Regions from separate parts of the Streptomyces sp. NBC_00986 genome, predicted to be linked through region 1. Evidence: riboswitches for the same ligand, from Rfam matches in the RefSeq annotation. Region 1 holds a riboswitch; each other region holds the start of a gene.
What was found. A riboswitch is a leader RNA that binds a small molecule or an ion and turns the genes downstream of it on or off. The one in region 1 is predicted to bind cobalamin.
Positions count from the first base shown of each region.

Region 2: linked by a shared signal. The riboswitch ahead of OG504_RS50665 (ABC transporter substrate-binding protein) and the one ahead of OG504_RS18950 (ribonucleoside-diphosphate reductase subunit alpha) in region 1 are both predicted to bind cobalamin.
Region 3: linked by a shared signal. The riboswitch ahead of OG504_RS40215 (cobalamin biosynthesis protein) and the one ahead of OG504_RS18950 (ribonucleoside-diphosphate reductase subunit alpha) in region 1 are both predicted to bind cobalamin.
Region 4: linked by a shared signal. The riboswitch ahead of metE (5-methyltetrahydropteroyltriglutamate--homocysteine S-methyltransferase) and the one ahead of OG504_RS18950 (ribonucleoside-diphosphate reductase subunit alpha) in region 1 are both predicted to bind cobalamin.

Region 1 is NZ_CP108733.1:4,398,773-4,405,823, reverse strand. It holds gene OG504_RS18955 (ribonucleotide-diphosphate reductase subunit beta) at 1-49, opposite strand, end outside; gene OG504_RS18950 (ribonucleoside-diphosphate reductase subunit alpha) at 49-2,439, opposite strand; cobalamin riboswitch at 2,615-2,774, opposite strand; gene OG504_RS18945 (GNAT family N-acetyltransferase) at 2,792-3,298, opposite strand; gene mctP (monocarboxylate uptake permease MctP) at 3,419-5,029, opposite strand; gene OG504_RS18935 (DUF3311 domain-containing protein) at 5,026-5,277, opposite strand; gene OG504_RS18930 (YbdD/YjiX family protein) at 5,414-5,614, opposite strand; gene OG504_RS18925 (carbon starvation CstA family protein) at 5,586-7,051, opposite strand, start outside.
Region 2 is NZ_CP108733.1:11,221,315-11,228,365, forward strand. It holds gene OG504_RS50645 (SAM-dependent methyltransferase) at 1-410, opposite strand, end outside; gene OG504_RS50650 (universal stress protein) at 487-1,335, opposite strand; gene OG504_RS50655 (SDR family NAD(P)-dependent oxidoreductase) at 1,466-2,269, opposite strand; gene OG504_RS50660 (LysR family transcriptional regulator) at 2,398-3,345, shown strand; cobalamin riboswitch at 3,469-3,682, shown strand; gene OG504_RS50665 (ABC transporter substrate-binding protein) at 3,736-4,797, shown strand; gene OG504_RS50670 (FecCD family ABC transporter permease) at 4,794-5,807, shown strand; gene OG504_RS50675 (ABC transporter ATP-binding protein) at 5,804-6,598, shown strand; gene OG504_RS50680 (SDR family NAD(P)-dependent oxidoreductase) at 6,643-7,051, opposite strand, start outside.
Region 3 is NZ_CP108733.1:8,956,515-8,963,565, reverse strand. It holds gene OG504_RS40240 (anion permease) at 86-1,336, shown strand; gene OG504_RS40235 (hypothetical protein) at 1,370-1,591, shown strand; gene OG504_RS40230 (helix-turn-helix domain-containing protein) at 1,870-2,736, shown strand; gene OG504_RS40225 (hypothetical protein) at 2,780-3,412, shown strand; gene OG504_RS40220 (DUF397 domain-containing protein) at 3,659-3,877, opposite strand; cobalamin riboswitch at 4,146-4,288, shown strand; gene OG504_RS40215 (cobalamin biosynthesis protein) at 4,388-5,329, shown strand; gene OG504_RS40210 (cobyric acid synthase) at 5,326-6,837, shown strand; gene cobN (cobaltochelatase subunit CobN) at 6,834-7,051, shown strand, end outside.
Region 4 is NZ_CP108733.1:3,001,705-3,008,755, forward strand. It holds gene OG504_RS13185 (methylmalonyl-CoA mutase family protein) at 1-731, shown strand, start outside; gene scpA (methylmalonyl-CoA mutase) at 731-2,920, shown strand; gene meaB (methylmalonyl Co-A mutase-associated GTPase MeaB) at 2,917-3,909, shown strand; cobalamin riboswitch at 3,984-4,209, shown strand; gene metE (5-methyltetrahydropteroyltriglutamate--homocysteine S-methyltransferase) at 4,347-6,665, shown strand; gene OG504_RS13205 (histidine phosphatase family protein) at 6,771-7,051, shown strand, end outside.

The DNA.
Region 1 (7,051 bases):
GGGTCAGCTCGAAGCCCGGGTCGAGGAGGTTCTTTTCGGTGGAGCTCATTACTGGCACGCCTCGCAGGACTCGGGGTTCTCAAGGGAGCAGGCGACCGCGTCTTCGTCGGGGGTCAACTGCTGTACGGGGATGGGGGTTTGGGCCTGGGCCTGGGCCGCGCGGGCGATGCGGGTCGCCGGGCGGGAGCGCAGGTAGTACGTCGTCTTCAGGCCCTGCTTCCAGGCGTACGCGTACATCGAGGAGAGCTTGCCGATCGTCGGCGTCTCCAGGAACAGGTTCAGGGACTGGGACTGGTCCAGGAACGGGGTGCGGGCGGCGGCCATGTCGATCAGGCCGCGCTGCGGGATCTCCCACGCCGTGCGGTAAAGGGCGCGGACGTCCTCCGGGATCCAACTGAAGCCCTGCACCGAGCCGTTGGCCTCGCGCAGGGCCTCGCGGGTGCGGGCGTCCCACACGCCGAGCTGCTTCAACTCGTCGACCAGGTAGGAGTTGACCTGCAGGAACTCGCCGGAGAGCGTCTCGCGCTTGAAGAGGTTCGAGACCTGCGGCTCGATGCACTCGTACACGCCCGCGATCGAGGCGATCGTCGCCGTGGGGGCGATCGCCAGCAACAGGCTGTTGCGCATGCCGGTCTGGGCGATACGTTCCCGCAGTGCCGACCAGCGCTCGGGCCAGGTCAGTTCCACGCCGTAGTGGTCGGGGTGCAGGACACCGCGGGCCGTGCGGGTCTTCTCCCAGGCCGGGAGCGGACCGTTGCGCTCGGCGAGGTCGGCGGAGGCCTCGTACGCGGCGAGCATGATGCGCTCGGCGATGCGGGTGGAAAGGGCCTGCGCCTGCGGGGAGTCGAAGGGGACACGGAGTTTGAAGAAGACGTCCTGGAGGCCCATCGCGCCCAGGCCGACCGGGCGCCAGCGGGCGTTGGAACGGCCCGCCTGCTCGGTCGGGTAGAAGTTGATGTCGACCACGCGGTCCAGGAAGGTGACGGCCGTGCGGACCGTCTCGTCCAGACGCTCCCAGTCGATGTCGTCACCGACCACGAATGCGCCCAGGTTCACCGAACCCAGGTTGCAGACCGCCGTCTCGCCGTCGTCCGTGACCTCCAGGATTTCCGTGCAGAGGTTCGAGGAGTGGACCGTGTGGCCCGGCTCGGCGGTCTGGTTGGCGGTGCGGTTGGCCGCGTCCTTGAAGGTCATCCAGCCGTTGCCGGTCTGCGCGAGGGTGCGCATCATGCGGCCGTAGAGGTCACGGGCCGGGATGGTCTTCTTCGCCAGCCCCTGCGCCTCCGCCCTGCGGTAGGCCGCGTCGAACTCGTCGCCCCACAGGTCGACCAGCTCGGGCACGTCGGCGGGGGAGAAGAGCGACCAGTCGCCGTTCTCGTTCACCCGGCGCATGAACTCGTCCGGGATCCAGTGCGCCAGGTTCAGGTTGTGCGTACGGCGGGCGTCCTCACCGGTGTTGTCCCGCAGCTCCAGGAACTCCTCGATGTCGGAGTGCCAGGTCTCCAGGTACACCGCGGCCGCACCCTTGCGCCGGCCGCCCTGGTTCACCGCGGCGACCGAGGCGTCCAGCGTCTTCAGGAACGGGACGATGCCGTTGGAGTGCCCGTTCGTGCCCCGGATCAGCGAACCCCGGCTGCGGATGCGGGAGTACGACAGTCCGATGCCACCCGCGTGCTTCGAGAGGCGGGCGACCTGGTGGTAGCGGTCGTAGATGGAGTCCAGCTCGTCCAGCGGGGAGTCGAGGAGGTAGCAGGACGACATCTGGGGGTGCCGGGTGCCGGAGTTGAAGAGCGTGGGGGAGGACGGGAGGTAGTCCAGGCGGCTCATCAGGCGGTAGAGCGCGGCCACTTCGTCCAGGGCGCGGGTCGAGTCGTCCTCCGCGAGACCGGCGGCCACGCGCAGCATGAAGTGCTGGGGCGTCTCGATGACCTTGCGGGTGATCGGGTGGCGGAGGAGGTAGCGGCTGTACAGGGTGCGCAGGCCGAAGTAGCCGAAGCGGTCGTCGGCGCCCTCATCGAAGGAGGCGGCGATCAGCGCGTCGAGGCGGGCCGCGTGCAGCGTCGCGAACTCGGCGGTGCGGTCGGCGATGAGGCCCTCGCGGTGGCCCACGGCGACGGACTCGGTGAACGTCGTGACGCCCTGGGAGGCGGCCTCGGCGGCGATGCTGATCGTCAGCAGCCGGGCGGCGAGGCGGGAGTAGACCGGGTCCTCGGAGATGAGGCCGGCGGCCGCCTCCGTCGCCAGCTCGCGCAGTTCCGCCAGGTCCGCGTGCGCGGACCGGCCGCGCAACGTGGCGGCGGCGACCCGGCCGGGGTCGGCGTCGGGGAGGTCGGCGGTCAGCGCGGTCAGGGTCCGCAGGATCGCGGTACCGGGGCCGTCGGCGTCCTGAACAACCGTTCCGGGAAGCTCGGTTCCGGGTCCGGTCGCGGTCGCTGCGATCGCCTCGTTCGCCTGGGTCGCTGATGCCGGCTCTGCTGGCGCGATGGTCACGGTGGGGCTCTCCCTCGCTCGGCACGGGGCCTCGCCGAGGGCAGGCGGCAGTACACGAGCGCACGGGGCGTCGCGTCCACCGGCCCACTCCACGAGGCCCGGACGTCATGCGCCCTGGCCGGGTGGCCGGACGCGCGCCGTCGGCAGGTCCTCGGACTGACCATGCGTGCATATGCACGTAAGTACACCGTTGCGGGACAGTTCCGGATTCGCACCGGATTCCCCTGCGGCGACAGCGAGCATGAGCATACATCTTGTGCCGGGCTGTCGTGGCACCACCAGATGTTGTGTCGCGGCGGTTTCAGAGCGTCAGTTGATAGGTGAGCAGAGTGAGATCGTCCAGGTGTGGCACGGGATTCCAGTCCCGGTCGGGTGTGCGGACGAAACCCAGGCGTTCGTAGATGCGGTGGGCCGCGTGCATGGAGCTCTGGGTCGACAGCACTACGGCCGTGCAGCCCTCGGTGGCTCGGGCGCGGTCGATGCAGGCGCGGACGAGGGCCTCGCCGGCGCCGCGGCCTCTGGCGGTGCGGGCGATCGCGAGGGCGCGGATTTCCGTCTCTCCAGGGCGCGCTATGTCTGCGACGGGGCCGGGGCCGGGGACGAAGGTGACGCCGCCGAGGAGGTGGTCGCCGTCCACCACGACGAGGACTTCGGCGGCTGCGGCTCGGCTTGCTACGTCCTTGAGCACGGGGAGGTAGGGGTCGGTCTCGCCGTAGTCGAGGAGGCCGTCGGTCAGGTAGGCGTCTGCTGTGAGGGTGCCGAGGGGGTCGTATTCGGTGGGGATTGCTCGGCGGATGAGGATGTCCATGTGGGTCAGTGTGTACGAACAGCGGGCCGCCGAGGGGGGTGCTCTCGGTGGCCCGCTATGGGTCGTGTGTGGCTGGTCGCGCAGTTCCCCGCGCCCCTTAAGTTGGCACACTCACCTGCGCTAGTGGGTTGCCCCTGCTGTTGCCGGAGGTAGCTCTACCTCCACGCCCGGGTCGCCCGCGTCTGCCGTGTAGTCGCCGGGGCTCGTCTCGTCCACGCCCTCCGGAGCCTTGAAGGCCTTCAGGGCGAAGGTGAGGACCACTGTCACCACCACGTTCATCACGAACGCCGTCAGGCCGATGTAGCCGATTTCGCCGATGCCGGGGATCTTCTTGGAGGAGCCGCCGAAGTGGTCCTGGGTCGGGGAGGCGACGCCGTAGGCCGCGAGGGTGCCGTAGATCATGCCGACCGCCCAGCCGGCCAGGAGGGCCCAGCGGTGGGGCCAGCGGGTGAAGAGGCCGCCCACCAGGGACGGGAAGGTCTGGAGGATCCAGATGCCGCCCAGGAGCTGGAAGTTGATGGCGACTGTCTTGTCCATCGTCAGGACGAAGGCCAGGGCGCCGACCTTCACCAGGAGGGAGACGATCTTCGAGACCTTTGTCTCCTGGGCCGGGGTTGCGTCCGGCTTGATGAAGTCCTTGTAGATGTTGCGGGTGAAGAGGTTCGCCGCCGCGATGGACATGATGGCCGCGGGGACCAGGGCGCCGATGCCGATCGCGGCGAAGGCCACGCCCGCGAACCAGTCCGGGAACATGTTCTCGAAGAGCTGCGGGATCGCCAACTGGCCGTTGGTGACCTTGACTCCGGCCGCGATCGCCATGAAGCCGAGCAGCGCGAGCAGGCCCAGCATCAGTGAATACAGCGGCAGGATCGTGGTGTTGCGGCGGATCACGTTGCGGCTCTTGGACGACAGGGTCGCGGTGATCGAGTGCGGGTACATGAACAGGGCCAGTGCCGAGCCCAACGCCAGTGTCGCGTACGTCCATTGGCCCGCCGGCGCGGGCACGAGCCCGCCCGTTCCCGCCGCCTTGAACTTGGCGCCCGCCGCGCTGAAGATGTCGTCGAAGCCGCCGAGCTTGATCGGGATGTAGATGATCGCCACCGCGATCACGATGTAGATCAGCCCGTCCTTCACGAACGCGATCAGCGCGGGTGCGCGCAGGCCGGACGAGTAGGTGTACGCCGCCAGCACGGCGAACGCGATCAGCAGCGGCAGGTCCTTCACGAACCAGTTGGAGTTCGCGCTGCCGCCGACGCCCATGACGTCCAACACGGCCTGGATGCCGACCAGTTGGAGGGCGATGTACGGCATCGTCGCGAGGATGCCGGTGACCGCCACCGCCAGCGAAAGACCTTTGGAGCCGAAGCGGCCGCGCACGAAGTCCGAGGTCGTCACGTATCCGTGCTTGTGCGACACCGACCAGAGCCGGGGCAGGAACGTGAAGATGAGCGGGTACACGAGGATCGTGTAGGGCACCGCGAAGAAGCCGGCCGCGCCCGCCGCGTAGACCGCCGCCGGGACCGCCACGAACGTATACGCCGTGTAGAGGTCGCCGCCGAGCAGGAACCAGGTGACCCAGGTGCCGAACGACCGTCCGCCCAGGCCCCATTCGTCGAGGCTCTGCTCGTTGTCGGCCCGGCGCCAGCGCGCGGCCAGGAAGCCCAGGGCCGTGACGGCCAGGAAGAAGAAGATGAAGACGCCGAGGGCGACGCCGTTCACGCCGTCGTTCACCGGTTACCTCCATGGCGGGTCCGCTGGTCGCGCTGCCACAGCTTGTAGGCGGTCATCGTCAACACCGTCGAGATCAGCACCCAGAGCATCTGGTACCAGTAGAAGAACGGCACGCCGATGAACGTCGGGTCGATCTTCGTGTAGGAGCCGACCCAGAGCAGCGCCACGAACGGCGCGAACAGGCACACGGCGATGATGACGCGGACCGGTGTCACCACTGGATGTCTCACTTCAGGCACATCTGACATTTCGTGGCCGTCCCCTCACTGATCGCCTGTGTAACGCGCAGGCAATGTAGGTCACCGTGTCACGTGAGCGAAAGACCTCGTCCGCATATCGTCATGTCGATTTCGTGAAGGCGTGACATCGCTGTCAACCCGGGCGTCAACAGCAGCGGAATCCCTGTCGTGGGTCGGCCTCCTGGCGGTCTGTCCGCATGCGTTCGAAACCCCGGCGACCTGGGACCTCGGCCTCGGGATGGTTCCGGCGTACGTGCGCGACATACCGGTCGTACGCCGACTCGTCCATCAGCTCCCGGACGTACCAGCGCACTCCACTAGTCGCCCGCCTGAACGCCGACCACATCACGTGCCGCCACCTCCTCCTTCTCCTCCCGGGTCGGGATCAGCCCGGCCGGTGCCACGATGTTCGACTCGACGTACGGCGTCTCGCTCAGCGTGGAGAGCGCGGGGCGGCGGATGTGTCGAACGCAGACGCGAAGGGCGTCCGCGATCACGACCACGACCAGCACCGCGAGAATGGCCGAAAGCACCCCGTCCACCGTGGAGTTGGTGACGACGGTGTGCATGTCGTCCATGGACTTGGCCGGAGGCAGGACCTTGCCCGCGTCGATCGCGTCCTGGAACACGGACCGTTGCTTGAAGAAGCCCACCTTCGGGTCGCCGGAGAACACCTTCTGCCAGCTCGCGGTCAGGGTGACCGTCGCGTCCCAGGCGAGCGGAATCCCGGTGATCCAGGCCCACTTGAGGCGCCCGGACTTCACCAGGAGGGTGGTGCAGACGGCCAGCGCGACCGCCGCGAGGAGCTGGTTGGCGATGCCGAAGATCGGGAAGAGCTGGTTGATCCCGCCGAGGGGTTCGTGGACACCGACCCAGAGGAAGTAGCCCCACAGGGCGCACACGATCGCACTCGTCAGGGCCAGGCCCGGCCGCCAACTCACGTTCTTGAACGGCCGGTAGACGTTCCCGAGCATGTCCTGGAGCATGAACCGGCCCACCCGCGTGCCCGCGTCCAGCGCGGTCAGGATGAACAGCGCCTCGAACATGATCGCGAAGTGGTACCAGAAGGCGCGCAGGCTCCCGCCGGTCACCTTGGAGAAGATCTCCGAGACGCCGACCGCGAGCGTGGGTGCCCCGCCGGTACGGGACAGCAGACTCGCCTCGTCGACGTTCTTCGCGGCCTGCGCGAGGTCGGCGGGGGAGATGTGATAGCCCCAACTGCTCACCACCTGCGAGGCGTTCTGCACCGTCGTGCCGATCGCGCCCGCCGGGGCGTTCATCGCGAAGTACAGACCCGGGTCGATGATGCTCGCGGCGACCAGGGCCATCACGGCGACGGACGACTCCATGAGCATGGCGCCGTAGCCGATCATGCGGATCTGGGTTTCCTTCTGGATCATCTTCGGGGTCGTGCCGCTGGAGATGAGCGAGTGGAAGCCGGACAGGGCGCCGCAGGCGATCGTGATGAAGACGAAGGGGAAGAGCGAGCCGGCGAAGACCGGGCCGTTGCCGTGCTTCGCGAAGTCGGTGACGGCGGGCATCTTCAGGGCGGGCAGGGCGACCACGACCCCGATCGCCAGCAGGCCGATGGTGCCGATCTTCATGAAGGTGGAGAGGTAGTCGCGCGGGGCGAGCAGGGTCCAGACGGGGAGGATCGAGGCGACGAAGCCGTACGCCACCAGCCAGATCACCAGCGTCGAGGGCGCGAGGGTGAAGGTGCCGGCCCAGGACGACTCGGCGACCCAGCGGCCCGCGACCAGGGCGAGCAGCAGCAGGGCCACGC
Region 2 (7,051 bases), 6.8 Mb from region 1:
CCCGGCTCGCGCACGTCGGCCTGGATGTAGGTGGTGCTGCCCTCCGGCGTGCTGTGAAGAAGCGCCTCGGCGTGCCTGAGGACTATCGGGTCGTTGTCCGCGTAGACCACGCGCGCACGGGGGTTGATCGCCTGGACCACCTGGTGAAGGTTCGGCCGGGTGGGTATTCCGGTGCCGATGTCCAGGAACTGGCTGATTCCCCGCTCCGCCAGCAGCCGCGAGGCCCGGTGCATGAAATCGCGGTTCACCCGCGCCATCTGCTTGACGGCGGGGAACAAGGAGATGACCTTCTCGGCGGCTTCCCAGTCGACGGGGTAGTTGTCCTTGCCGCCGAGGAAGTAGTCGTACATGCGGGCCGACTGGGGTCTGCCGGTGTCCACGTCGTCCGCGCTGAATCCTGCGTCCGTCACTTCGGTTCTCCTGTTGCCCAACGGCCTTTTTCACGAGGCGAGTTCAGGCCCGCGAGTGTAACGGGCGGAGCTGTTCTCATGTGCGGTGCGGGACTACGGCCACCGGGCACGCGGTGTGTTCCAGTACGGCGTGCAGGGTGGGCCCGAGGGTCCGGCCCGCGCGGCCGGTCACCAGCAGTTCCGCCGAGGCAGTGGCCGACGCCTGGACCAGGGCGGCCGCCGGGCTCTGGAGGCGGAGATCCTCGTAGACACCCACATGCGGATACTTCTCCCGCCAGGGCCGCAACGCGTCCGAGAAGCGTTGCGTCTCCTGGTCCTCCCAGCGGCCCCGGTCCTTCTCGGGCGGCGCGTACGGCATCCAGTGTTCGGCGGGCGAGGGCAGCCGCCAGGCGTGTACGACGTGCAGGCCGGTGTCGCGCCGGCAGGCGGCGTCGAAGGCGAAGTCGACGACGGCGCCCGGCAGTTCGCCGCCGTCGACGCCCAGCGTCACACCGTACGGTGACCGCCCGCGGCGGCTGTGGACGAACCCGCTCGGCACCAGCACCACCGGCCGCTCGGAGCGCTCGGCGACCCCGTGGGCCACGGAACCGAGGGCCAGGCCCGCGAAACCGCCCGTACCGCGCAGCCCGAGGACCGTGCAGTCGGCCTCGGCGGTCAGGGGGAGCAACGTCGGCACGGCCTCCCCGGTGAGGGTGACCACCTCGGCCCGAAGTTCGGGGTGGTCCTTCGTGAGCGACGTGACGAGAGCGTCGGGAGAGGGCTCGCGGAAGTAGGGCCAGGTGGTGAGGAGTTGATCGTCGGGGAGCGTCGAGACGTGTACGACCCGCAGGGGAAGGTCACGCAACTCGGCTTCCGTCGCTGCCCAGTCGGCCGCGACGCGACCGTCCGGGGAACCGTCGACACCGACAACGATCGTTTGGGACATGGCCGTTGGACCTCCACGCGTACGAGTCGAGGCACCCTACGATCCGCCGCACGGGGCGTGCCGCACAGGGGTCGGACGGAACCGGAGAGAAGCCGAACGGCCTGTTCGGTGAATGGGCTTGAGCCATTGCTCAGCCGAAAGCGGCCAGGGAGACCGGCTGCCACTGGCGCCAAGTGCTCAACCGCTCCTCGTACAGCGCGGCGACATCGGTGAAGGACCTGCCGAGGAAGATCCTCAGTGGGGGTTTGTCCGCGTCGACGATCCGGAGGATCGCGTCGCGGGTCGCGTGGGGGTCGCCGACCTCGAAATCCGGTGCGGTGGCCGTGCGGACCTCGGCGTAGTCCGGGTGCGGCTCGCTGTGCCGGGCGCCGCGGTCCAGCCAGTCGGTGGCGTAGGGGCCGGGCTCGACATTGGTGAGGTGGATGCCGAAGGCTGCCACCTCCTGCGCCAGGGACTCCGACAATCCCTCAAGAGCCCACTTGGAAGCGTGGTACGCACCGATGCCTGGGAACGCGCGTACGCCGCCCTCACTGGTGACCTGCAGGATCCTGCCCGATCGTTGGGCCCGCATGAAGGGCAGTACGGCCTGAGTGACCCAGACCGCGCCGAAGAAGTTGGTCTCCATCTGAGCCCGGAGTTCGTCCTCCTCCAATTCCTCGACCATGCCGAAATGCCCGTAGCCGGCATTGTTGACGGCGACGTCCAGCGAACCGAAACGCGCGTGGGTACGCCCCACCGCCGCATGCACCGCGGCACGGTCGGTGACGTCGAGGGGCATCGGCAGTACGGCGTCCCCGTACCGCTCGACCAGAGGAGTCAGTCGGCTGACGTCCCGAGCTGTCGCCGCGACACGATCGCCGCGTTCGAGCGCGGCCTCCGCCCACTCGCGGCCGAACCCCCTTGAACTCCCCGTGATGAACCAGGTCTTCGCCATGATCAGTGCTCCCTGTGGGTGGTGGATCACTTGCTCCTGCCACTCCATCGTGCTGCCGTGCCAGCCATTCCACCAGCGATGATCTCGCACATGAGACATGCGTTCCTGGAATGTGTCAGGATGTCGGCATGGCCGAATTCACCCTCATCGGTCTGCGTGTCGTCCAGGCCGTGGTCGACACCGGATCGTTCACCGCCGCGGCCGACGCGCTCGGATACACGCAGTCGGCGGTGTCCCGTCAGGTGGCGGCGATGGAAACTGCCGCGGGCGCGCCGTTGTTCGTCCGGGGCGCCCGCGGGGTTGCCCCATCGCCGGCGGGCACGGTGCTCGCCCGCCGAGCCGCGACGGTCCTCAACGAGATCGACGCGGTCGGTACGGACCTCGCCGGGCTGCAGGACCACCTCACCGGACGCGTCGCCGTCGCCGCGTTCCCGGCGGCCGCCGCCGTGCTCGTCCCCAGGGCGTTGGCCCGCCTCCGCGACGAACACCCGGGCCTGATCGTCGAGTTGGGCGAGGCCTCCTCTCCCACGCAGCTCCGCCAACTCCGCGCCCACCGCATCGACATCGCGGTGATCGGCGTGGGACCGGACCTGCCCGCCTACGACTTCGAGGGACTCTCCCGCGAACTGCTCCTGGACGGCGGCCTGTTGCTCGCCGTGCCCGCCGACCATCGGTTCGCCGGCCGGGGAACCGTCCCCGTGACCGGCCTGAGGGACGAAGCCTGGATCGTCGGCAAGGGCCTGCGCGACGACCCCCAGTTCGGCGCCTGGCCGACGCTCGACCACCCGCGGATCGCCTACGCCGCCCGCGAATGGCCCACCCGCCTGGGACTTGTCGCCGCCGGTCTCGGCATCGCCGTACTGCCCGAACTCACCGCCCCGGCCGTCCCCACGGGCGTGCGTACCGTCCAGGTCGACGACCCCGCCTGGCTCGGCCGCGCCACCGTCGCCGTCACGGTCCGCGACCGTGCTCCCGAAGTGACGGCCACGGTGGAGGCGCTCCGCCGTGAGGCCGTCGGGCTTCGTGCGGCGCGGCACAACACCGCACCGGGCAAGGACGTACGCACCGCGACGTGACCGCATCGGCATCGCCCGCCACTTCGTCGCCGCGCTGATTCTGCCGTGCGCCGCCTTCTGCGTCGCGGTCCGTACGGCGGCACCTTCCCACCGCACCCCGCAGCGGGAGCCGACCGCCGATCTTGATAGGTTGTGCGGGCCAGTCGTGCCACAACCGAGGCCAGGGAATCCGGTGAAAATCCGGAACTGACGCGCAGCGGTGAGGGGGACGGGCGGGGCATCAGACGCCACTGGGGCGACGCGGGCCGGCCGAAGGAGCCGGTGTGTGACGCGCCGGGAAGGCGCCCCGTCCGGACGAACCCGAGTCCGAAGACCTGCTGGCGCCTTCTCGCCCTCGGCGAGGGGGAGTTCGTAGGCCAGGCTCCGCGTTCGAGCCCCGACAGGCAAGGCATGCCCGTGATCCGTACCGCCCCCGTCCCGCTGCGCCGCCGCACCGCGGCACTCCTCGTCGCGCCCGCCCTGCTGCTCACCGCGTGCGGCGGATCGGACGGCGACCGTGCCGACGGCGAGACGGAGAAGTCCGCCGCGGGCTTCCCGCTCACCCTCACCGACTGCGGGCAGAAGGTCACCCTGAAGTCGGCCCCCGATCGGGTCGTCTCCCTCAACCAGGGCACCACCGAGATCCTGCTCTCCCTCGGCCTCGCCGACCGCATCGTCGGTACCGCCACCTGGACCGACCCGGTGCTCAAGGGCCTGGAGAAGGCGAACGCGACCGTGCCGCGCCTCGCCGACAACGCGCCCTCCTTCGAGAAGGTCCTCGACGCCGAACCCGACTTCGTCACCGCCTCCTTCGTCTCGACGCTCGGCAAGGGCGGAGTCGCGACCCGCGAACAGTTCGAGAAGCTGGGCGTGCCGACGTACGTCTCGCCGTCCGACTGCGCGGGCAAGGACAACGACAGCGGCGGCGACGGTTCGCGCAGCACACCGCTCACCCTCGACAGCGTCTACGGCGAGATACGCGACCTGTCACGCGCGATGGGCGTGCAGGCGCGCGGCGACCAGCTCGTGGCCCAGCTGAAGGCGCGGGTGACCAAGGCCACCGCCGGCCTCGACGCCTCCGGCACCTCCCTCATGTACTGGTTCGCCAACTCCCAGTCGCCCTACCTGGCCGGCTGCTGCGGCGCCCCCGGCGCCATCACCCGCACCGTCGGCGCCGAGAACGCCTTCTCCGACACCCACGACGAGTGGCCCCAGATCAACTGGGAGACCGTCGCCGACCGCGACCCCGACGTCATCGTCCTCGGCGATCTGACCCGTAAGTCGCAGACGGCCGAGACCGCCAACGCGAAGATCCACTTCCTGGAGACCAACGCCGCCACCCGCAACCTCACCGCCGTCAAGAAGAAGCGGTACATCCTGCTCAGCGGCCAGGCGATGAACCCCTCCGTCCGCACCGTCGAAGGGATCGAGCAGGTCGCCGCCGGCCTGCGCGACTTCGGACTCGCCAAGTGACTCTCCGCACCCTGATGTTGACGGGCGGCGGGCTGGTCGCGCTGCTGGTCTCCGTGGCCTTCGCGGTGACCATCGGTCCGGCCGACATCTCCACGGCCGACGTGTGGGCGTCGGTCGCGGCCCACCTCGGCGGCGGCGACAGCTCGCTCGCCCCGCTCCGGGACGGCATCGTCTGGGACCTGCGCATGCCCCGCACACTGCTCGCGGCCGTCTGCGGAGCCGGGCTCGCGCTGTGCGGTGCGGTCATGCAGTCCCTGCTGCGCAATCCGCTGGCGGACCCGTTCGTGCTCGGCGTGTCCTCCGGGGCGTCCACGGGGGCGGTCGCTGTCGTCGTGCTCGGCGTGGGCGGCGGGGCCGTGTCGCTGTCGGCGGGCGCGTTCGTCGGTGCGCTGCTCTCCTTCGGGCTGGTGATGCTGCTCAGCCACAGCCTCGGCGCGAGCATGGACCGGGTGGTGCTGTCCGGCGTGGCGGCCATGCAACTCTTCTCCGCGCTCACGTCGTTCACGGTGCTGACGTCGGCCGACGCCGAGACCACCAAGGGCGTGCTGTTCTGGCTGCTCGGCTCGCTCTCCGGCGCCGACTGGGGTCAAGTGGTGCTGTGCGCGGGCGCGTTGGCCCTCGTCCTGGTCGTATGCCTCGGCCATGCCACCACGTTGGACGCGTTCGCCTTCGGCGAGGAGGCGGCAGCCGGCCTCGGCGTGAACGTGGCCCGCGCCCGGCTGATCCTGCTGTGCGCCACGGCCCTGCTCACCGCCGTCCTCGTCAGCTGCGCCGGGGCGATCGGCTTCGTCGGCCTGGTCCTGCCGCACGTCACCCGCGCGTTGACCGGTTCCGGGCATGTACGACTGCTGCCGGTCACCGCGCTGACCGGAGCCGTCTTCCTGGTGTGGGTGGACACCCTCGCCCGTACCGTCGTCGATCCCCAGGAGGTACCGGTGGGGGTGGTGACGTCACTGATCGGCGTACCCGCGTTCGTGGTCGTGCTGCACCGGGGCCGGAGGAAGACATGAGCACCCCCGCCCCGGAGTCCGGCCTGCACGCGGACCGGGTCGCCCGCCGCACCGACGGCCAACTCATCGTCGACGGCGTCACGCTCGTCCTGCGACCGGGAGAGACCGTCGGCCTGCTCGGCCCCAACGGATCAGGAAAATCAACCCTGTTGCGGCTGCTGGCCGGGGTCCTCCCCACCTCCACCGGAGTCGTCACGCTGGACGGGCGCCCGCTCCCCGAAGTCGGGCGCCGCGCGACCGCCCGCCGTATCGCCACCGTCGAGCAACACACGCACACCCAGACCGAGTTGACCGTCCGCGAGGTCGTCGCCCTCGGCCGCATCCCGCACCGCCGCGCCTGGTCACCGGCGTCGGCCGCCGACGCCCGAGCCGTCACCGAGGCCCTCGAACGCGCCGGACTGACCGACCGGGCCGCCCAGTCCTGGCACACCCTCTCCGGCGGCGAACGCCAACGCGCCCAGATCGCCCGCGCGTTGGCCCAGGAACCCCGCGAACTCCTGCTGGACGAGCCGACCAACCACCTCGACATCCAGCACCAGTTGGACCTCCTCGACCTGGTCGCCGACCTCCCGGTCACCACCGTGATCGCCCTGCACGACCTGAACCTCGCGGCGATGTACTGCGACCGCCTGCTCGTCCTCGACACCGGCCGCACGGTGGCCGAGGGGACCCCGACCGAGGTCCTGACCCCGGCCCTCATCAAGGATGTCTACGGTGTCCGCGCCGAGATCGGCCACGAGCCTGGGCATCCCGTGATCCGGTTTCTGCGGCGGGGGAGCGGGGCGTCGTAGCGGTGGGTGGCTTCCCAACTGGCCGACGTCCAGCCGGTGTCGGGCTAGTGGGCGGAGAATCCGCCGTCCACGAAGACCGACTGACCGGTGACATAGGCCGAGGCGCGGCTCGCCAGGAACACCGTCGCGCCCGCGAAGTCCTCGGCAAGGCCGTTGCGCCCGATCAGGGTGCGCGCGGCCAGGGCCGCCACCATCTCCGGGTCGGACGACAGCCGTTCGTTGAGCGGGGTCATCACGAAACCCGGGACCAGGGTGTTGCAGGTGACGCCGTGCGGGGACCACGCCTCGGCCTGTGAGCGGGCCAGGGACTCCAACGCGCCCTTGGAGACCCCGTAGGCGCCGCTCTGCGCGAACGCCCGGTGGGCCTGCTGGGAGGTGATGTGGATGATCCGGCCGAAACCCCGCTCGGCCATGCCGGGGCCGAAGCGCCGGCCCAGGAGGTGGGGCGCCTCC
Region 3 (7,051 bases), 4.6 Mb from region 1:
CACGGATACCCCCCTAGTTCATCTTCCGTTCATTCAGGTTTCCTACGGTCAACGCGCCAATGACTTCGAACGATTGCCTGGGTAAATGGAAAACTTCTCGCTGATCCTCGCGATTGTGGTAATCACCGCACTCGCGTTCGATTTTACGAACGGTTTCCACGACACCGCCAACGCGATGGCCACCACCATCTCGACCGGTGCGCTCAAGCCCAAGGTCGCGGTGGCCATGTCGGCCACCCTCAACCTGGTGGGCGCTTTTCTCTCCGTGGAGGTCGCCAACACGATCTCCAAGGGGCTCGTCGACGAGAGCGGCATCCGTCCCGAGGTCATTTTCGCCGCCCTGGTCGGCGCGATCCTCTGGAACCTGGTGACCTGGCTCGTCGGCCTGCCGTCCAGTTCCTCGCACGCCCTCATGGGCGGTCTGATCGGCGCCACCATCGCCTCGGCCGGCACCGGCGCGGTCCACGGCGACGTCCTGGTCACCAAGGTGCTGCTCCCGGCGATCGCCGCCCCGATCGTCGCGGGCGTCGCGGCGATGCTCGCCACCCGCTTCTCCTACGCCCTGAGCAAGAACGCGGGCGGCAAGGCCGCCGACAAGGGCTTCCGCGTCGGCCAGATCGCCTCCGCCGGACTGGTCTCGCTGGCCCACGGCACGAACGACGCGCAGAAGACGATGGGCATCATCACCCTGGCCCTGATCGCCGGCGGCTCCATCGCCCCCGACTCGGACCCGCCCACCTGGGTCATCCTCTCCGCGGGCCTCGCCATCGCGATGGGCACGTACATCGGCGGCTGGCGCATCATCCGCACGATGGGCAAGGGCCTGACCGACCTCCAGCCGCAGCAGGGCTTCGCCGCCCAGACCAGCGCCGCCGCGGTCATCCTGGCCTCCTCGCACATCGGCTTCTCGCTCTCCACCACGCACGCCGTCTCCGGCTCGGTGATGGGCGCGGGCCTGGGCCGCAAGGGCGGTGTCGTCCGCTGGTCGACCGCCACCCGGATGTTCGTCGCCTGGGGCCTGACACTCCCGGCCGCCGCCCTGGTCGGCGCGCTCGCCGAGTCCGTGACCGACCTCGGCGACTGGGGCACCGCGCTGGTGGCCGTCTTCCTGGTCGCCTCCAGCACCGCCATCTGGCTGCTCTCCCGCCGCCAGGTCGTCGACGCCTCGAACGTCAACGAGATCGACGAACCGGCCGGCGTGGTCACCACCGCGATCGCCGCCGTGACCCCGCCGCCCCCGTCGGTCGCCCTCTCCGAGGGCCTGTCGGCGACGATCCCCTCCCCGCCCACCCTCGCGAAGTCCGACCCGGCGACACCGCCGGCCGCCGCCGTCTGAGCCCGCGCCCCGGACACGAAGGAACGAATCAGCATGCACATCGACTGGGCAGCCCTCGGCTCCGTCTTCGGCGTCAGCCTCGTGGCCACCGTCTCCCTGGTGGCGGTCTTCACCCTCGGCATCGTCGGCCTCTCCCGCCGCGAACGCGCCACCGCCCAGGGCGATTCCGCGACCCTCGCCCTGACCGGCGCCTACGCCTGCTTCGCGGCCTGCACGGCGGCGGTGGCGTACGGGATCTATCTGATCGTGGCCTGACGCCACAACTCGAAATCCCGGGAGGCCCGACCATTGGTCGGGCCTCCCGGGATTTATGCGTTCACGCCACGCCACGCCCCGCCTTGCCGCGTGGCAGACGGGCAGGCCCCAACCAGCCGAAACTCGATCCGACATGTGTCATATCGGAGTGCTCCCATCTGATAGGCTCACGTTGACGCAAGGCCAGTGGACAGGCAGCACTTTGCCACATATCGATGGGCCTGTACTCACATGACAGCAGGCGCCGCCGACTCGCAATGAGGACCAAAGGAAGAGTCATGCGCAGGGAAGTGGACCCGAGCCTGAATCGCCGCAAGCTCCGCATCGCACTGCGCCGAGCACGTGAGGCAGCCGGTCTGTCCCGGGAAGAGGCCGCAGGTCAGGTGGATTGGTCCGTCTCGAAACTCAACCGCATCGAGACAGGGACGGTCAGTGTCGCCCTGACCGACCTGCGCGCCCTCGTGCAGTTGTACCGCCTGGAAGATCCCGAGACGGTGGACGACCTGGAGAACGCCGCCCGCAACTCCAAGGGTCAGTCGTGGTGGGCGCCCTTCGCGGGTCTCTCCGCTCCGCGCTTCTACGAGTACCTTGGCTTCGAGACGGCCGCCACGTCGTTGCGTACGTACCACCCCGTCGTCATTCCCGGCCTGCTGCACACCGAGGAGTACGCGGACGCCCTGGCAGTGCCCGAGCTGCCCGACGCCGTCTTCCGGCGCAAGATCGTCGAGTTCCGCACCGCCCGACAGGAGCGGGTCTTCGACGAGGACACCGGCATCGACCAGTTGCACTTCGTGGTGGACGAAGCGGCTCTACGGCGCAGAATCGGTGAACCCGACGTCATGCGTCGACAGTTGCAGCACCTCAAGAACATGGCTGAGCATCCGCGCGTCACCCTTCAGGTACTGCCGTTCTCGGCCGGTGCCCTGTTGAGCACACAGACCGCGTTCGTCCTGCTCAGCTTCAAGGACGAGGAAGACCTGATCTACCTCGAGTTCTCCCAGGCCGGCTCGATCGCCACCCGGGACAACTTCGAACTCGTGGCCAATTTCCAGGACTCCTTCGAGCAGTTGCGGAATCTCGCCTACAGCGGGACCCAGGCACTCGATCTGATCGACGATGCCAAGGAAGCCTTCAGCGTGGTCTGACCCGGAGCCCCACGGCTCGGGCACAGCAGGGGGAGGGCCGGCAATGCCGCTCTTCGATTGGCAAGGGCTCGTGCGGCACTTCCTCACTGCCCTGTCCGCTGCCCGCAGCCCTGATCAAGCCGCCTCCGGCGACACACACGCCACCAGAGCATCATCACCACCCGCGACCCCAGCAACACCAGACTCCCTTCAAAGCGAGACCTCCAGCGAGAACCCGCCGGTCCAGGAGGAGTGGAACCACCCCACGGTCCACGACCTCTTCGCTGTGGGCATGAAGGACGAAGGCCAGGCCAAAACGCTGGACGGCCTCCTGGAAGCAGAGCATGAGCGCGGGCTCCGCACCAGGGACCAGGAGCTGAGGGGCTTCCTGGCCAAAAGTGGCTGTCTCACTCTGTGCACCGCGCTCATCGTGGGAAGCCTGGTGATATCAGTGCACATCGCAAAGGGCATCGATCTCCACCACGTCAGGCTCTCGCCCACCACACACGTAGCACTGGTCTCGGCGGGCAGCGCGTTCCTGACCGGGACGATCGGATGGCTCATACGCAGGCTGCGGGATCGCCGTGAACCGCAGGCGAGGAGGAGAACCGGGAATCTCAACGACCGGACGGAGAACGACGGTCGGCCCTCGGGCGGGAGGCGAACCGATGACCCGCAGCAAGGCAATGGAAGCTGACCGGCGCGAACCCCCATGCCACCCCGGCCCCCGCCGCGACTACCGCCGAAGTGACGATCCAGACCGTGAACCGCTCATGGACTCCGTCGAAGAGCAGGGAGGTCAGGGCCCCGGCAGCCGTGGCAACGGCTCCGCACACGGCGCAGTACGACAACAGCGCGAGCCGTTTCCGCTCGGCAGGAATCCCACTGCCCGGCGGCGGTCGTTCACTCTCGGCCCCCATTTGTGCCCCCAGCCTCTCGCGGCTCACGCTGGACGGGTTGCGTCGCCATCGGCTCTGCCCGCTGCCACCGCCGTCACAAACGTGGACCACGCCATACGGGTCACGACCATGTGTTGCTGCGCGTGATTCTTGGAGTCCCGCACCCACACCTCGCCTCCGGGATGGGCGACCTCGACGCACTCTCCGGTCGGATTGGTGTAGCTGCTCTTCTGCCAACGCCACGCGGATGCCCGGTCGGCCACACCGCCTCCCCCATGTCGAGCCTCAACCCCTGTCGCGGCGCACCCGCCCGGTCGATGCAGACTAGTCCCGGACGGCAAAGGCACGACACCTAGTTCCCGGATTGACCGCACCAGGACCGAACCGGACGGGACCCGCCCCGGATGTTCTGTGCCGCTCCCTTGTCGTTGTGTCCAATTCTACGAATTGGACAGGCGCTGCCTAGCCTGAATCCGGACCTAGTGTGGGCATCAGCACACTCCGTCCCCGCAGGTCAACAGCAAGTTGACGGCCCTTCCAACAGCATGGTGGACTGCCGGAGCCATATACGGCGGCAGGAGAGGAAGCCGGTGTGAATCCGGCGCGGTCCCGCCACTGTCACCGGGGTAGACACCCCCGGGAGCCAGGAACTCTCACCGCCGGTCTCGTCGAACCAGGGCGTGGACACCCTGAGTGAGGACATATCGCCATGCTCGGCTGCCGTTCGAGGTCCCGCACCATCCCCGTGTCCGACCCAGCGATCGGCTGACCCGATGCGTGCCGATCGCGTCTTCGCGTACGGCGCCGCCGCCGGCCTCCTCGGCGACCACCTCCTCGGCGATCCCCGCCGCGGGCATCCGGTCGCCGCGTTCGGCCGTGCCGCCGGTGCCGTGGAACAGGTGCTGTGGCGCGACCACCGAGGCTGGGGCGCCCTGCACACCGCCGTGTGCGTCGGTGGCACCATCGCCCTCGCCGCCGCGGCCAGTTCGGCCCTACGACCGTCTCGTACGGCCTCTGCCGCCCTCACCGCCGCCGCCACCTGGGCCGTCGTCGGCGGGACCTCCCTCGCGCGCGAGGCCGGGGTCATCGGGCGCGCGCTGGAGGCCGGGGACATCGACGGTGCGCGGGCACGGCTCCCCCACCTCTGCGGGCGGGACCCGCAGTCCCTCGACGCCGACGGGATCGCCCGTGCCGTCGTCGAGTCCGTCGCCGAGAACACGTCCGACGCGGTCGTCGGCGCCCTGGTCTGGGGCGGCATCGCGGGCGTCCCGGGCCTGCTCGGCTTCCGGGCCGTGAACACGCTCGACGCGATGGTCGGCCACAAGTCGCCCAAGTACCGCCGCTACGGCTGGGCTTCGGCCCGCCTCGACGATGTCGCCGGCTGGCCGGGCGCCCGCCTCACCGCGACCCTCGCGACCGTCGCGGGCGACGACCCGCGCGGAGCGGCACGCGCCTGGCGCACCGACGCCGGCAAACACCCCAGCCCCAACGCCGGCCCCGTCGAGGCCTCCTTCGCGGGAGCCCTCGGCGTACGGCTCGGCGGAACGCTCTCCTACGGCGGCCGGGTCGAGCACCGGCCCGTGCTCAACGGCGACGGACGCCCCGTCGCCGTACCGGACATCGCGCGGGCCGTACGCCTGTCCCGGCGCGTCGGTCTGCTCGCGCTCGGCGTCAGTGTCGCCGGGCGGCTCCTCGTGAAGGGACGGAAGTCATGAGCGGCGGTGGGCTGTTGGTGGCCGGGACCACCTCGGACGCCGGCAAGAGTGTCGTCACCGCCGGGATCTGCCGGTGGCTGGTGCGCCAGGGCGTGAAGGTCGCGCCGTTCAAGGCGCAGAACATGTCCCTGAATTCGTTCGTGACGCGGGAAGGGGCGGAGATCGGGCGGGCCCAGGCCATGCAGGCACAGGCCTGCCGCATCGAGCCGACCGCGCTGATGAACCCCGTCCTCCTCAAGCCGGGCAGCGACCGCAGCAGCCAAGTCGTCCTGATGGGCAAGCCAGTTGGCGAGATGAGTGCCCGCGGCTATCACGGCGGGCGCCAAGAGGCGCTGCTCGGCACGGTGTTGGACTGTCTCGCCGAGTTGCGGGGCACGTATGACGCGGTGATCTGTGAGGGCGCCGGCAGTCCCGCCGAGATCAATCTGCGGCGGACCGACATCGTGAACATGGGCATCGCGCGAAATGCCCAACTGCCCGTGCTCGTCGTCGGCGACATCGACCGCGGGGGCGTCTTCGCCTCCTTCTTCGGAACCGTGGCGCTGCTCAGCCCCGAGGACCAGGCCTTCGTCGCCGGGTTCCTCGTCAACAAGTTCCGGGGCGATGTCTCGCTGCTGGAACCGGGGTTGGAGATGCTCCTCGGCCTCACCGGGCGCCGGACCTACGGCGTGCTGCCGTTCCAGCACGGGCTCGGGATCGACGAGGAGGACGGGCTGCGGATCTCGCTGCGCGGCACCGTGCGCGAGTCGAACACCGCGCCGCCGGTCGGCGAGGACGTGCTGCGGGTCGCCGTCTGCGCGATCCCCCTCATGTCCAACTTCACCGACGTGGACGCTTTGGCCGCCGAACCGGGCGTCGTGGTGCGGTTCGTGGACCGGCCGGAGGAGCTGGCCGACGCGGACCTCGTCGTGATCCCGGGGACCCGGGGCACGGTGAAGGCGCTGGAGTGGCTGCGGGAGCGGGGACTTGCGGACGCCCTCGTGCGCAGGGCGGCCGAGCAACGGCCAACACTCGGGATCTGCGGCGGCTTCCAGATCCTCGGTGAGCACATCGACGACGAGGTCGAGAGCCGGCAGGGGTCGGTCGACGGGCTCGGAGTTCTGCCGCTGCGCGTACGGTTCGCGCGCGAGAAGACCCTCACCCGGCCGGTGGGCGAAGCCCTCGGCGAGCCGGTCGAGGGGTACGAGATCCATCACGGGGTCGCCCAACTCACCGGCGGAGAAGCCTTCTTGGACGGCTGCCGGGTCGGTCAGACCTGGGGCACCCACTGGCACGGCTCGCTGGAGTCGGACGGGTTCCGGCGGGCGTTCCTGCGCGAGGTGGCGGCCGCCGCGGGCCGCCGGTTCGTGCCGGCGCCCGACACCTCGTTCGCCGCGCTGCGCGAGGAGCAGCTGGACCGGCTCGGCGACCTCATCGAACAGCACGCGGACACGGACGCGCTCTGGCGACTCATCGAGTCCGGCGCGCCGCAAGGACTGCCTTTCATTCCACCGGGAGCGCCCGCATGAGCACAGTGTTGTTGTTGTCGACCGCCGACACGGATCTGCTGGCGGCCCGGGCCTCCGGCGCCGGGTACCGGATCGGCAACCCGTCCCGGGTGGACGCGGCGGAGGAACTCCCCGCCCTGATCTCCGGTTCGGACATCGCCGTCGTACGACTGCTCGGCGGCAAGCGTGCCTGGGAGGACGGGCTCGCCGCACTCAAGGCCTCGGGCATCCCGAC
Region 4 (7,051 bases), 1.4 Mb from region 1:
ACACCTCGACGATCCTGGTCGAGGAGTCGCATCTGTCCCGGGTGATCGACCCGGCGGGCGGCTCCTGGTACGTGGAGCGACTCACGGACGAACTCGCCCACGCGGGCTGGGAGTTCTTCCAGCACATCGAGCAACAGGGCGGCCAGGCAGCCGCGTTGCGCTCCGGCAGCCTCCGCGAGGACCTCGCCACGACCTGGGCGGCCCGCAGCGCGAAGCTCGCCAAGCGCCGCGAACCGATCACGGGCGTAAGCGAGTTCCCGAATCTCGCGGAGCGTCTCCCGGAGCGCGCCCCCGCCCTCACGGCCCCGTCCGGCGGCCTGCCGCGCGTACGGCGCGACGAGGCGTACGAAGCCCTCCGCGCCCGCTCCGACGCACACCTCGCGGCGACCGGCTCCCGGCCGCGGATCTTCCTGGCGGCGCTCGGCCCGGCCGCCGCGCACACCGCCCGGCTCTCCTTCGCGTCGAACCTGTTCCAGGCCGGCGGCATCGAGCCCGTCACCACAGGCGAGTTCGCGGACAGTGGGGCCTCCGAGGCCTGCCTGTGCTCCAGCGACGCGCTGTACGAGGAGCAAGCGGCCCAGGTCGCCGGGGAGTTGAGGTCGGCCGGTGCCGGGCACGTGTTCCTCGCGGGCCGCCCCGGGCAGTACTCCGGTGTCGACGCCTACGTCTTCGCGGGCTGTGACGCCGTAGCTGTACTCTCCGCCACCCTCGACCGCATGGGAGTGTCCTGATGGCAGCGATGGGGCGCATCCCCGACTTCTCCGGGATCGAGCTGGGGACCCCGGCGGCCACGGAGGCCGGCCCCGACGAGTGGCGTGACGCCGTGAAGAAGGCGGCGGGCGGCGACGACCTCCTCTGGGAGACCCCGGAGGGCATCGCCGTCAAACCCCTGTACACGGGGCAGGACTTGGAGGGCCTGGACTTCCTGGCCACCTACCCGGGCATCGCGCCGTATCTGCGCGGCCCGTACCCGACGATGTACGTCAACCAGCCCTGGACGATCCGTCAGTACGCGGGTTTCTCCACGGCCGAGGAGTCCAACGCCTTCTACCGCCGCAACCTGGCGGCCGGCCAGAAGGGCCTCTCCGTCGCCTTCGACCTGCCCACCCACCGGGGTTACGACAGCGACCACCCGCGCGTGACCGGTGACGTCGGCATGGCGGGCGTGGCGATCGACTCGATCTACGACATGCGCCAGCTCTTCGACGGCATCCCGCTGGACAAGATGACCGTGTCGATGACGATGAACGGCGCGGTGCTGCCCGTACTGGCCCTCTACATCGTGGCGGCGGAGGAACAGGGCGTACCGCCCGAGAAGTTGGCCGGGACCATCCAGAACGACATCCTCAAGGAGTTCATGGTCCGCAACACCTACATCTATCCGCCGAAGCCGTCGATGCGGATCATCTCCGACATCTTCGCGTACACCTCGCAGCGGATGCCCCGCTACAACTCCATCTCCATCTCCGGCTACCACATCCAAGAGGCGGGCGCGACGGCCGACTTGGAGCTGGCGTACACCCTCGCGGACGGGGTCGAGTACATCCGGGCGGGCCGGGAGGCGGGGATGGACGTGGACGCGTTCGCACCCCGGCTCTCCTTCTTCTGGGCGATCGGCATGAACTTCTTCATGGAGATCGCGAAGATGCGCGCGGCCCGTCTCCTCTGGGCCAAGCTGGTCAAGCAGTTCGACCCGCAGAACGCCAAGTCCCTCTCCCTGCGCACCCATTCACAGACCTCGGGCTGGTCGCTGACCGCGCAGGACGTCTTCAACAACGTCACGCGCACCTGCGTAGAGGCGATGGCGGCGACCCAGGGCCACACCCAGTCACTCCACACCAACGCCCTCGACGAGGCCCTCGCGCTGCCCACCGACTTCTCGGCACGCATCGCCCGCAACACCCAACTCCTCATCCAGCAGGAGTCCGGCACCACCCGGGTGATCGACCCGTGGGGCGGCAGCGCGTACGTGGAGAAGCTGACGTACGACCTGGCCCGCCGGGCCTGGCAGCACATCGAGGAGGTCGAGGCGGCGGGCGGCATGGCCAAGGCCATCGACGCGGGCATCCCCAAGCTGCGCATCGAGGAGGCCGCGGCCCGCACCCAGGCCCGCATCGACTCCGGCCGCCAGCCGGTCATCGGCGTCAACAAGTACCGCGTGGAGACCGACGAGCAGATCGACGTCCTCAAGGTCGACAACTCCTCCGTCCGCACCCAACAGATCGAGAAACTACGGCGGTTGCGCGCCGAGCGCGACGAACAGGCCACCCAGGACGCGCTGCACGCCCTGACCCGGGCGGCGGGCGGTGAGGGCAACCTGCTGGAGCTGGCGGTCAACGCGGCCCGCGCGAAGGCGACGGTCGGCGAGATCTCCGACGCGCTGGAGAAGGTGTACGGGCGGCACGCGAGCCAGATCCGTACGATCGCCGGTGTGTACCGCACCGAAGCCGGCGACTCCCCGTCCGTGGAACGCACCCGCACCCTCGTGGCCGAGTTCGAGGAGTCCGAGGGCCGCCGCCCCCGCATCCTGGTCGCCAAGATGGGCCAGGACGGCCACGACCGCGGCCAGAAGGTCATCGCCACCGCCTTCGCCGACCTCGGCTTCGACGTCGACGTCGGCCCGCTGTTCCAGACCCCCGGCGAGGTGGCCCGCCAGGCCGTGGAGGCGGACGTGCACATCGTCGGAGTGTCGTCCCTCGCCGCCGGACACCTCACCCTCGTACCGGCGTTGAAGGAATCGCTCGCCGAGGAGGGCCGCGAGGACATCATGATCGTGGTCGGCGGAGTCATCCCACCCCAGGACGTACCCACCCTCCTGGAGATGGGCGCGGCGGCCGTGTTCCCGCCCGGGACGGTGATCCCGGACGCGGCCTACGACCTGGTGCAGCGACTGGCCGCCGACCTCGGGCACACCCTGTGATCGAGCTCGACACCTATGTGAAGGGCGTGCTCGACGGCAAGCGCGCCCTGGTCGCCCGCGCCATCACCCTCGTCGAGTCGACCAAGCCCCAACACCGGGTCATGGCGCAGGAGTTGCTGACCGAACTCCTCCCGCACAGCGGCCAGGCCCGCCGGATCGGTATCAGCGGCGTACCCGGCGTAGGCAAGTCGACCTTCATCGACGCCTTCGGCACCCTCCTCACCTCGCAAGGCTTCCGGGTCGCGGTGCTGGCCGTGGACCCGTCGTCGACCCGCACGGGCGGCTCGATCCTCGGCGACAAGACCCGCATGGAACGCCTGGCCGTGGACCCGGCGGCCTTCGTCCGCCCTTCCCCCACCGCCGGCACGCTGGGCGGCGTGGCGAAAGCGACCCGCGAGTCCATCGTGGTGATGGAAGCGGCGGGCCACGACGTCGTGCTGGTCGAGACGGTAGGCGTAGGCCAGTCGGAGACAGCGGTCGCCAACATGGTCGACTCCTTCCTCCTGTTGACGTTGGCCCGCACCGGCGACCAACTACAGGGCATCAAGAAGGGCGTCCTGGAACTGGCGGACGTCATCGCCGTCAACAAGGCGGACGGCCCGCACGAGCGCGACGCGAAGAGCGCAGCACGGGAGTTGGCGGGCGCGCTACGCCTGATGCATCCGGCCGACGCGGCCTGGACCCCGCCGGTACTGAGCTGCAGCGCACGCGAGGGCACCGGCCTGGACGCGGTCTGGGAGCGCCTCGAACAACACCGTTCACTGCTGGAGTCGACGGGCCGCCTGGCGACGAAGCGCAGTGAGCAGCAGGTGGACTGGACGTGGACGATGGTCCGCGAAGAGCTGTTGGGCCGCCTGCACGCGGATCCGGCAGTACGTGCGCTCGGGCCTTTGCTCGAACAGCAGGTCAGGGACGGCGAGTTGACAGCGACTCTGGCGGCAGAGGAAATCCTGCGAACTTTCGAATCCCGGCCAACCGACTTGCCCTAAGGGGCGCGGGGAACTGCGCGACCAGCCCCCACCGGCCCGCAGACAAAAAATCGACGCACCCACCCCAGACCCTTTAGGCTGGCCACGCAGCTGGTTCGCCCCGTCAGCCAGACGGAACGCGTCGCAAGAGGGAACCCGGTGAAACTCCGGGACTGCCCCGCAGCGGTAAGCAGGAACGACCGCCGTCATACGCACTGGGCCCACACAGGACCTGGGAAGCGACGGCCAGTAGGTGTCCTCCGGTTCGAAAAGAGGACGTGCCCGCAAGTCCGAAGACCTGCCACCTGCCCGCACGCGAAGCATTCGCGTGCGGAATCCCGGTGACCTCGTGGGCGGGTCGGCGTACACACGGGCGGTCACCATCCCCCGGTCTACGAACCTTCGCACCCACGTCCCGCCACCGGGATCCAGGGAGATATCTCGCGAAGGAGATTTCCGTGACACCGAAGTCCGCAGCCGCGGCAGCACGGGCAACCGTCTACGGCTACCCCCGCCAGGGCAAGAGCCGGGAGCTCAAGAAGGCCATCGAGGGCTACTGGAAGGGCCGCGTCGACGCAGACGCGCTCCGGACCACAGCCGCCGACCTGCGCCGCACCAACTGGCAGCAACTGGCCGACGCAGGCATCCACGAAGTACCGACCGGCGACTTCTCGTACTACGACCACGTCCTGGACACCACCGTCATGGTCGGCGCGATCCCCGAACGCCACCGCACCGCCGTCGAACTCGACGCGCTGGACGGCTACTTCGCGATGGCACGCGGCACGCAGGACGTGGCGCCGCTGGAGATGACGAAGTGGTTCGACACCAACTACCACTACCTCGTGCCCGAGTTGGGCCCGGACACCGTCTTCGCCACCGACTCCACCAAGCAGGTGGCGGAGTTGAAGGAGGCCCTCGCCCTGGGCCTGACCGCCCGCCCGGTGCTCGTCGGCCCGGTCACCTACCTCCTGCTCGCCAAGCCCGCACCCGGGGTGTCCGCGGACTTCGAACCGCTGACCCTCCTGGACCGCCTGCTCCCCGTCTACGCCGAGGTCCTCGCCGACCTCCGCGCGGCGGGCGCGGAGTGGGTGCAACTCGACGAACCCGCCCTGGTCCAGGACCGCACCCCGGCCGAACTGAACGCCACCACCCGCGCCTACCGCGACCTCGGCGCCCTGACGGACCGGCCGAAGCTCCTGGTGGCCTCGTACTTCGACCGGCTCGGCGACGCGTTGCCGGTCCTCGCGAAGGCGCCCGTGGAGGGCCTCGCCCTGGACTTCACCGAGGCCGCCGCAGCCAACCTGGACGCCCTCGCCACCGTGGGCGGACTGCCCGGCAAGCGGCTGATCGCGGGTGTCGTCGACGGCCGTAACGTCTGGGGCAACGACCTCACCAAGTCCCTTGCCACACTGGGCACGTTGCTCGGTCTTGCCGACCGGGTCGACGTGGCCGCGTCCTGCTCGCTGCTCCATGTGCCGCTCGACGCCGCCGCCGAACGGGACATCGAGCCGCAGATCCTGCGCTGGCTCGCGTTCGCGCGGCAGAAGACGGCCGAGATCGTCACCCTCGCCAAGGGCCTGGCCCAGGGCACCGACACGATCGCCGCCGAACTCGCCGCCAACCGCGCCGACTTGGCCTCCCGCGCCGGTTCGGCCCTCACCAGCGATCCCGCCGTACGGGCCCGGGCCGCCGCGGTCACGGACGCCGCCGCCCGCCGCTCCCAGCCGTACGACGAGCGGACCGTCGCCCAGCGCGCGCACCTCGGGCTGCCGCCGCTGCCGACGACCACGATCGGTTCGTTCCCGCAGACCGCCGAACTGCGCACCGCGCGGGCCGACTTGAGAGCGCGGCGGATCGACAGGGCCGGTTACGAGGAGCGGATCAAGGCGGAGATCGGCGAGGTCATCTCCTTCCAGGAGAAGACCGGCCTGGACGTCCTCGTGCACGGCGAGCCCGAACGCAACGACATGGTCCAGTACTTCGCCGAGCAGCTGACGGGCTATCTCGCCACGCAGCACGGCTGGGTCCAGTCCTACGGCACCCGTTACGTCCGCCCGCCGATCCTGGCCGGCGACATCTCCCGCCCCGAACCGATGACGGTCCGCTGGACGACGTACGCCCAGTCCCTCACCTCACGCCCGGTCAAGGGCATGCTCACCGGGCCGGTCACCATGCTCGCCTGGTCCTTCGTCCGCGACGACCAGCCGCTCGGCGACACCGCCCGGCAGGTCGCCCTCGCCCTGCGCGACGAGGTCAACGACCTTGAGGCGGCCGGGACTTCGGTCATCCAGGTCGACGAACCCGCCCTGCGCGAGACCCTCCCGCTGCGCGCGGCGGACCGGGAGGCGTATCTCGCCTGGGCCACCGAGGCGTTCCGGCTGACCACCGCCGGTGTCCGTCCGGAGACCCAGGTCCACACGCACATGTGCTACGCCGAGTTCGGCGACATCGTGCGGGCCATCGACGACCTCGACGCGGACGTCATCAGCCTGGAGGCGGCCCGCTCGCACATGCAGGTCGCCCGCGAGCTGGCCGAGCACGGTTATCCGCGCGAGGCGGGACCGGGTGTCTACGACATCCACTCCCCGCGCGTCCCGAGTACGGCTGAAGCAGCGGCCCTGCTGCGCAAGGGACTTGAGGCGATCCCGGCGGAGCGGCTGTGGGTCAACCCGGACTGCGGCCTGAAGACCCGCGGCTGGCCCGAGACCCGTGCGTCCCTGGAGAACCTGGTCGGTGCGGCCCGCACGGTCCGTGAGGAGCTGGCTGGTTCCTGACCCGATGGTGGCGGGGGCGGCGGGGAGGACGTCCTCCCCGCCGCCCCCGCCTGGAGGTGCATGGGAGACGATGACCCGCACAGCCCGCAGAACTGGAGCGCCGAAGTGACCAGCCGCATCACCTTGATCTCGCCGGCGGTGAACCGGTCCCTGCGGGAGACCCGGTTCGACGACGGCGCCTCACTCGACCGGCGCGGTACGGCCCGTGCCGAGTCCCTCGCCGGTTCGCTCCGGGCGGCCGACCGGGTGCTGGTCTCTCCCACCACGCGCTGCCGGGAGACGGCGTCCGCCCTCGGCCTGGCGGCCGTGGAGGAGCCCGAGTTGGCGGGGCTGGACATGGGGCGTTGGCGCGGCCTGACGCTCGACGAGGTGATGATCCGGGAGCC